2 regions of the Streptomyces sp. NPDC045701 genome follow, and region 1 is predicted to be linked to the other one. Evidence: riboswitches for the same ligand, from Rfam matches in the RefSeq annotation. Region 1 holds a riboswitch; the other holds the start of a gene.
The links. A riboswitch is a leader RNA that binds a small molecule or an ion and turns the genes downstream of it on or off. The one in region 1 is predicted to bind cyclic di-AMP.
Positions count from the first base shown of each region.

Region 2: linked by a shared signal. The riboswitch ahead of AC07DW_RS28020 (M23 family metallopeptidase) and the one ahead of AC07DW_RS30675 (M23 family metallopeptidase) in region 1 are both predicted to bind cyclic di-AMP.

Region 1 covers NZ_JBWKJV010000066.1:3,974-7,853, reverse strand. Annotated here, with positions in the region: gene AC07DW_RS30685 (TetR/AcrR family transcriptional regulator) at 1-14, shown strand, start outside; gene AC07DW_RS30680 (SGNH/GDSL hydrolase family protein) at 39-833, opposite strand; gene AC07DW_RS30675 (M23 family metallopeptidase) at 993-1,889, opposite strand; cyclic di-AMP (ydaO/yuaA leader) riboswitch at 1,892-2,052, opposite strand; gene AC07DW_RS30670 (tyrosine-protein phosphatase) at 2,772-3,584, shown strand; gene AC07DW_RS30665 (DUF6126 family protein) at 3,632-3,748, opposite strand; gene AC07DW_RS30660 (XRE family transcriptional regulator) at 3,768-3,880, opposite strand, start outside.
Region 2 covers NZ_JBWKJV010000040.1:17,724-21,603, forward strand. Annotated here, with positions in the region: tRNA gene AC07DW_RS28005 (tRNA-Lys) at 1-61, shown strand, start outside; tRNA gene AC07DW_RS28010 (tRNA-Met) at 268-341, shown strand; gene AC07DW_RS28015 (PP2C family protein-serine/threonine phosphatase) at 511-1,680, shown strand; cyclic di-AMP (ydaO/yuaA leader) riboswitch at 1,907-2,041, shown strand; gene AC07DW_RS28020 (M23 family metallopeptidase) at 2,053-3,195, shown strand; gene AC07DW_RS28025 (PrsW family intramembrane metalloprotease) at 3,325-3,880, opposite strand, start outside.

The DNA.
Region 1 (3,880 bases):
CGCCCGGCGCCTGAACGCCCGGTCGCCGGCCCCCGTCCCTACAGCGGCAGCAGGTCCGGGCGTTTGGCCGAGACGTGGTCGCCGGAGGACTCGCCGCGCAGCCGGCGGCCGATCCACGGGACGAGGTACTCGCGGGCCCAGTTGATGTCGTCGCGGCGCACTTCGAGGGTGCCGCGCGGCGGCAGCGGCGGCCAGGGCTGGTCGGGGTCGGCGGGGACGTCGACGCCGAGGACCTGCCCGGCCCGGAGCGCGACGCGCGTGTGGCCCTCGGGCGACAGGTGCAGCCGGTCGCCGTCCCAGGCCCGCATGTCCTGCACGGTCCTCAGGGACCACAGGTCCAGCACCGGGCAGCCGTAGCGGTCGGCGACCGCGCGTACGTGTCCGTTGTACGTGGCGATCTTGCCGCGCAGCCGGCGGAGCACGGGCATGGCCCGGGTGTCGAACCCGGTCGTCACCAGGACCGTGCCGACGACGGACGTCAGGTCGGCCACGGCGCGCTCGAAGCGCTCGGCCACGTCGTCCGGGTCGCTGCCCGGCCGGATGATGTCGTTGCCGCCCGCGCAGAAGGTCACCAGGTCGGGGGCGAGTTCCATGGCCCGCGGAACCTGCTCCTCCACGATCTGGTCGAGGAGGCGCCCGCGTACGGCGAGGTTGGCGTACCGGAACTGCTCGGGGTCCGGAAGCCGGTCGGCGAGCAGCACCGCGAGGCGGTCCGCCCAGCCGACGAATCTTCCGTCGGGGCCCGGGTCTCCGACGCCCTCGGTGAAACTGTCACCGATCGCCGCGTACGACCCGAATACGTCACTGTCTCTGAATGTCGAATCGTCTGCCACGGAAGCACATCCTTCACCCGGGGATGTGACCTACGCGACCGTAAGAGGAGTTGACGGGGGGTGATCTTTACCACCGGTCAAGTTTCCGCCAAGCCGGAATACGCCTCCGCCCGGCACCGGGGCACGGTGCCGGGCGGGAACGCTCACGCGCGTGGGGCGTCAGATGGAGACGCCGTGCTGACGGAGGTAGGCCAGCGGGTCGATGACCGAGCCGTAGCTGGGGCTCGTGCGGATCTCGAAGTGCAGGTGCGGACCGGTGGAGTTGCCGGTGGAGCCGGACAGGCCGATCTGCTGACCACCGCTCACGGTCTGGCCGGAGGAGACGGACAGCGAGGAGAGGTGGGCGTACTGCGAGTAGTTGCCGTCGGCGTGCTGGATGACGACCTCGTTGCCGTACGCGCCGCTCCAGCCGGCCGACACGACGGTGCCCGGTCCGACGGCCTTGACGGTGGTGCCGGAGGAGGCGGAGAAGTCGACGCCCGTGTGGTAGCCGGAGGACCAGCTGGAGCCGGAGGCCCGGTACGGGGTGGTGACGCCGGCGTCGACCGGGGCGGTGAAGCCCGAGCCGCTGGTCCGCGGGGCGGCCTGGGCCGGGGCCTCGGTCTTCGCGGCGGAGCGGGTGGCGCGGCTCTCCTCGCGGGTGTCGTCGGCCTTCGGAGCGGCCGGGGCGGCCTTCTTCGGGGCGGCCGTGGACTTGGCGCCGAGGGTGAGCTTCATGCCCGGGAGGATCAGCGAGGGGTCCTCGCCGATGACCTGGCGGTTGTCCTTGTAGAGCTTCTGCCAGCCGCCCTTGACGTTCTTGTTCTTGGCGATCTTGGAGAGGTAGTCACCCGCGACGACCGTGTACGTGCGCGGGGCGGCCTTCTTCGGGGCGGCCTCGGCGGCGGTGTGCGCGGCGGTGACGGCCTGCTGCGGAGCGGCGGCCGGGGCGGCGGCGTGCGCGCCGGTGGCACCGAGCAGCGGGAGGGCGATGGCGGCGCCACCCGTTCCGGCGGCGACGAGACCACGGGTGAGGGCGTGGGACTTGGGACGGCGGTGCTTACCCTTCGCGGGCATGATGAATTCCTCTCCGGCGCCTGCGAGGTGAGCTGTCGGGTTCGGACTGGAGTTGCCCGGCCGCGCCCTGGCGCGACTTCACCCCGAGCCGTCCCGGAATTCCGGGACGGCGACTTACCTGGGTCCCCCGCTCCTGCCACACGTGGGTGGGTGCGAATTCCGACCGGCGGCAGGATTCGGCGGTCCGGTCGGATTGCCGTGACCGTAAGCGAGCCGGGTCGGGGTGAACAAGCCGCCGCTTTCCCCTCACCATTCCCGGTGGCGTGACGACAGCCGAATTCCGGTCACCCTCCGTGGATTAGGGATCATGAATTCCCGTTCCGGGCGCGGAATTCACGACGCGCGTCCCGCCACGGACGGTCACGGTTATGACGCTGCTCACGTGACCCCATGCCACCTCCCGCACCCCGGGGGCAAGTTATCCCTAAACCACCAATACGGACAGATCCGTCAATCCTTGACGAGACACTACGATCGACCCCAATCCCTCCCCCTCTCACCACCGGAAGCCCACCCACCACGACCCCGGCGCGTCGCCGAGCAGAGGGCGGCAAAACGGGACGGAAGCTATAAATGCCATTCCTGCCCAGCCCTCGACGGCCTGCGCCTCACTAGGGACGAACTCGTCATGAACGGGCTGTACGTCTCACCGGCGAGGCCCGGTCACACAGCGGCCCGGCCGTCTCGTCCACCCCTCCCCCACGCCGTGCGGATCGCGGGCACGGCCCGCGCGCATCGACGGCCTCCGAACGGGCCCGACCAGGGGAAGGACAATGTATGTGCGAGGCGCACGGAGATTGATTGCCCGAGGAACCGATGTCGTATCGTCGGACCGCGACATCGTCGGCGGCCGACGCCGACCGCAGACACGGAGGAGCCCCCGTGACGCAGCAGCTGCCGCAGGTCCCGTCGATCGAGCCCGAGCTGACCGGAGTGCGCAACTTCCGTGACGTGGGTGGGCTTCCGACCGTGGACGGCCGGCGGGTGCGCCACGGCAGGCTGTACCGGAGCGGTCACCTCGCGCACGCGACGGGCGAGGACGCCGCCTTCCTCGCCGGCCTCGGCCTGCACACGATCTTCGACTTCCGCAACGCCGCCGACCAGAAGCTCGAGGGCCCGGACGTCGAGCTGCCCGGTGTGCGGAACGTGAACATCCCGCTCTCCGACCCGGCCGACGGCGCGGAGTTCTGGACCATGGTCCGCGACGGCGATCTCGACCAGCTGCGGGCGATCCTCGACGACGGCAAGGCGGCGGCCCGGATGACGGCCTCGTACCGCATGATCATCAAGGAGCGCACAGCCGAGCACAGCCGGGTGCTGCACGCCCTGGCGGAGGACAGCGTCCCCGCGCTGATGCACTGCGCGGCCGGCAAGGACCGGGCGGGCCTGTCCATAGCGGTGTCCCTGCTGGCGGTCGGCGTCGAACGGGAGGCGATCGAGGAGGACTACCTCAAGTCCAACGATCCGCGCCGCCGCTACAAGGTGCGCCGCAGCGACAGCTCCCCCGCCGGTATGTCACCCGAGGTCATGGAGCTGCTCAACCCGCTCTTCGAGGCGCGCGTCGAGTACCTGTCGGCGGCGTTCTCGACGATCGAGGAGACCTGGGGCTCGACCGAGCGCTACCTGACCGAGGGGCTGGGGCTCAGCCCCGAGACGCGCGAGCGGCTGCGCGAGCGCCTGCTCGACCAGAGCTGAGCCCCGGCTCGACGCGGACCGGCTTCGGAACCGGCCCGCCCCCGTCCCTACTCGGCCCCGAGCGCGAACAGCAGGTAGAGGAAGGCCGCGAAGAGGTGGCCCGCGACCAGGTAGGCGAACAGCCGGACGACGAGTCCCCGGGGGAACTTCCCTTCATGGGACATGCGATCTCTCCGATCCGGGTCAGCGGCGGTGGGCGCCCGCGCCGAGGCACAGGTCGGCCGTGGCGCTCTGCATGAGGGTGTGGACGAACAGCAGCTCCGCCCCGCCGCGGGTGGCCGCGGCGATACGGTGCG
Region 2 (3,880 bases), on a different contig from region 1:
CAATTGGCAGAGCAGCGGACTTTTAATCCGTTGGTTGTGGGTTCGAGTCCCACACGGCCTACCGGTTCGGCAGCCTCGACAAGGCTCTGATCAGCGTGGTCCCGCCCCGTCCGGTTCTTTCCGGCCGGGGCGCACGTGTGTCCGGCGCGGGAGCGGCGGGCGTCGCCCCGGTGGGGGCGCCGGCGGGACGTTTTGTCCCCTCGGGGCGGCTACCAGGGATATTGGTTAGGGATAGTGCGCCGGATGGCGTAAGGTGGTGTTCACCGACGCGGGGTGGAGCAGCTCGGTAGCTCGCTGGGCTCATAACCCAGAGGTCGCAGGTTCAAATCCTGTCCCCGCTACTGAAGACGAAGGCCCGGTGCATTGCGCACCGGGCCTTCGTCGTGCCCGGGCCGGGGTGGTGTGTCACCCGGTCGGCGGACGAAGGACCACCGCCCGGCGCGGCTCCGGGCGGCCGGGGTGGGGCGCGGTACCGTCCGCAGCCGTGGGTGGACCGGCAGGAGGCCAGCGGTGGGGCGACGAACACGGGACGGCGACGGCGAGCGTGAGGGAGCCCCGCGGGCCCGGGGGTTCGTCCGGTCGCTGCCCTGGCTGCTGATCGCGGGGGGTGTGGCGTACGACCTGCTGACTCCTCCGCGCTTCACCGCCGTGCCGCTGTTCGCCGCCGCCCCGCTCGTCGCGGCGCCGCTGTTCGCCGCCCGCACGACGCTGCTGTCCGGTCTCGTCGCGGTGCTGGCGATGCTGGCCCTGCACTGGGGCAACGGCACCCTGGACGAGACGCAGTCCGTCACGGAGATCCTCACCGTGGGGGTGGTCGCGGGCCTGGCGCTGCTGATCAACCGGGTGGTGCGGCGCAGCGGTGAGCGGCTCGCGTCGGCCCGGGTGATCGCCGAGACCGCGCAACGGGCGGTGCTGCCGACGCCCGCCGAGCGGATCGGGGGCCTACAGGTGGCGGCCCGCTACGAGGCCGCGCAGGCGGACGCGTTCATCGGGGGCGACCTCTTCGCGGTGCAGGACACCCCGTACGGCGTGCGGCTGGTGGTCGGGGACGTACGCGGGAAGGGGATGGGCGCGGTCGCGACGGTGGCGGTGGTCATCGGGGCGTTCCGGGAGGCGGCCGAGCAGGAGAGCTCGCTGGAGGGCGTGGCGCAGCGGCTGGAGCGGGCGCTGGCCCGGGAGGGGACGCGGCGGGACGGGCTGGACGCCTTCGAGGGGTTCACCACGGCGGTGCTGGCGGAGGTCCCGCGCGGGGAGGCGGTGGTGCGGGTGGTGGACCGGGGGCATCCGGAGCCGCTGATGCTGTACGGGGACGGGCGCGTCGAGCTGCTGGAACAGCCGGAGCCCGCGCTGCCGTTGGGCATGGCCGAGCTGGGGGCGTGGCCGGACCGGGCGTACGAGGTGCCGTATCCGGCGGGTGCGACGCTGCTCCTCTACACGGACGGGCTGTCGGAGGCGCGGGGCGCGGAGGGGGTCTTCTACGATCCGGTCGCGCGGCTGGCGGGGCGGCTGTTCCCCGGCCCAGAAGCGGTGCTGGACGCCCTGGTGAGCGATGTACGGCGGCACACGGGGGGCGGAGCGACCGACGACCTGGCGCTGCTGGCGGTGAGCCGGCCGGCGGAGGGGCAGCCGGAGCGGCGGCGGACGATTCCGGTCGTACCCCGGGACGAACACGGTGTGTGAGCGGTGGATGCCGCTGTGCATAACTTTTGACACACCGTCAGGACTGTCGAGGTCGGTGGATGTTTCTGATGATTCATCAACTAGTCCGGGTACGTCCAGGTGTGGACTGGTTGATCCATGGCCCGTCCGGTTAATGATCAGTAGGAACGGCTTGGAATCCGGAGCCCGCGTCTATTAACGTTCGATAACGCAGCGCGGTCGTCCCAGCCGTCGTCGGAGACGGCACCGCGCGCGTGCGCCGAATTCCGCGAGGGAACCGGGGAACCACCACCTTGGGGTGAATCGGGCCGAAGTGGGCCCGTAGGAGACCTTCCTGCTCCGAACCCGTCAGCTAACCCGGTAGGCGAGAAGGAAGGAAAGGAGTGCGCCTCCGTGGCGTCCAACAGGCCTGCCCCCGAAGCTCCGTACGGCTCCATCGGTTCGTTCGACTCTTCGGGTATCCCGGACGCCGGGGAGGTAAACGGGCAGTGGGAGGAATGGAACCCCACAGAGGAGACCGTCCGACCCGTCCGGGGCCGCCACCGCGTGGCCAAGCAGCGCGGCGGACTCGCCCGTAGCTCCACGGTCCTCGGCGTCGGCGTCATCGCCGCGGTCGGCGCGGGCGGCATGGCCACCGCGCAGGACAAGCCGGCGGTCTCCATCTCCCTGCCCGACGCCCTCACGGACAACCTCCCGGACGTCGCGTCCCTGCCCGGCATCGGCTCCCTGATATCCGGCGACTCCGACGCGGACCCCACGGACTCCCCGGACTCCGGCGAGGCGGACAGCGGCCCGGTCACCGCCGCGTCCCTCACCGGCACCCCCGCCGCCGAGACCACCGGGCAGCAGACCAGTGGCGCCGACGCGGGCGAGGCCCTGCGCGCCCGCATCCTCCAGCAGGCCGAGCAGCAGCAGGCGTCGGCCGACGCCGAGGCGAAGGCGGCCGCGGAGGCCGCGGCGGCCGAGCAGGCCGCAGCCGAGGCGAAGGCCCAGCAGACCGCCGCCGAGAAGCAGGCCGCCGAGAAGCAGGCCGCGGCCGAGGCGAAGGCCGCCGCGAAGGCGGAAGCCGAGGCGAAGGCGGCGGCCGAGGCCGAGGCGAAGGCCGCGGAGGAGAAGCGGCCGGCCGAACTGGCCGGGAGCTGGTCCCTGCCGACCTCCTCGTACACCATCACCTCCACCTTCGGCCAGGCCGGCAACATGTGGTCCTCCGGCTACCACACGGGCCTCGACCTGGCCGCGCCCACGGGCACGCCCGCCAAGGCCGTCCACGGCGGCACCGTCAAGTCGGCCGGGTGGTCCGGCTCGTACGGCTACCGCATCGTCCTGGAGCTCCAGGACGGTACGGAGGTCTGGTACTGCCACCTGTCGTCGATGACCGTCGGCGCCGGCCAGCAGGTCGCCACCGGCGAGACCATCGGCCGGGTCGGCGCCACCGGCAACGTCACCGGGCCGCACCTGCACCTGGAGGTGCACACCCCGGGCGGCGAGGGCATCGACCCGCTGGCCTGGCTGCGCGGCAAGGGCCTCACCGTCTGAGAGACGCTCCCGGCGACCGAGCCCGGCCCCTTGAGGGCCCTGCCCCCTGAAGACCCGGGCCCGGACCCCGGCGGCCCCGGCGACACCCCCCGACGCCAGGGCTGCTGGTCTCGTGGCGGCACGCGGATCTCAGTACCGGTACGGGTTGTAGCCGCCGTAGTCGAGGTGCGGGGGTGGCGTCCACACCCGGCCGGTGACCCGCGCGGCGTACGTCAGCGCCGGCCCGGCCACCGCCTTGCGCTGCCACAGGTGGTGCAGCAACTCCTGCTCGCGCGCCACGAAGTCGGGGCCCACCGCGCCCCGCCGGGCCCGGTGGCGCAGGAACGCCAGCGAGGTCGCGAACGTCTCGTACTCGCCGACCGTGCGGGCCGCCGCCGGGCCGAAGCAGCGCGCCGCGTACCCGCGGGCCAGACCGCGCGCCCGCATCGAGGAGAGGGCGAGTGGCTCCGCGGGCGTGAGCCAGCCGGCCGCGGCGTACGCGGGCAGCTCGCCGGATATCGTGCGCAGCTCCCGCTGCCGCGACCAGATCGCCAGCCAGGTCAGCAGTGCGAACGCCGGCACCATGAACGCCCCGTACACGGCGTAGAACCCCCACGGCCCGTACGCCGCCGAGCCGTTCCACAGCGCGTGCGTGCCCATCGCCAGGGCCAGCCCCAGTGCCGGCAGCGCGATCCGGCGGATCCTC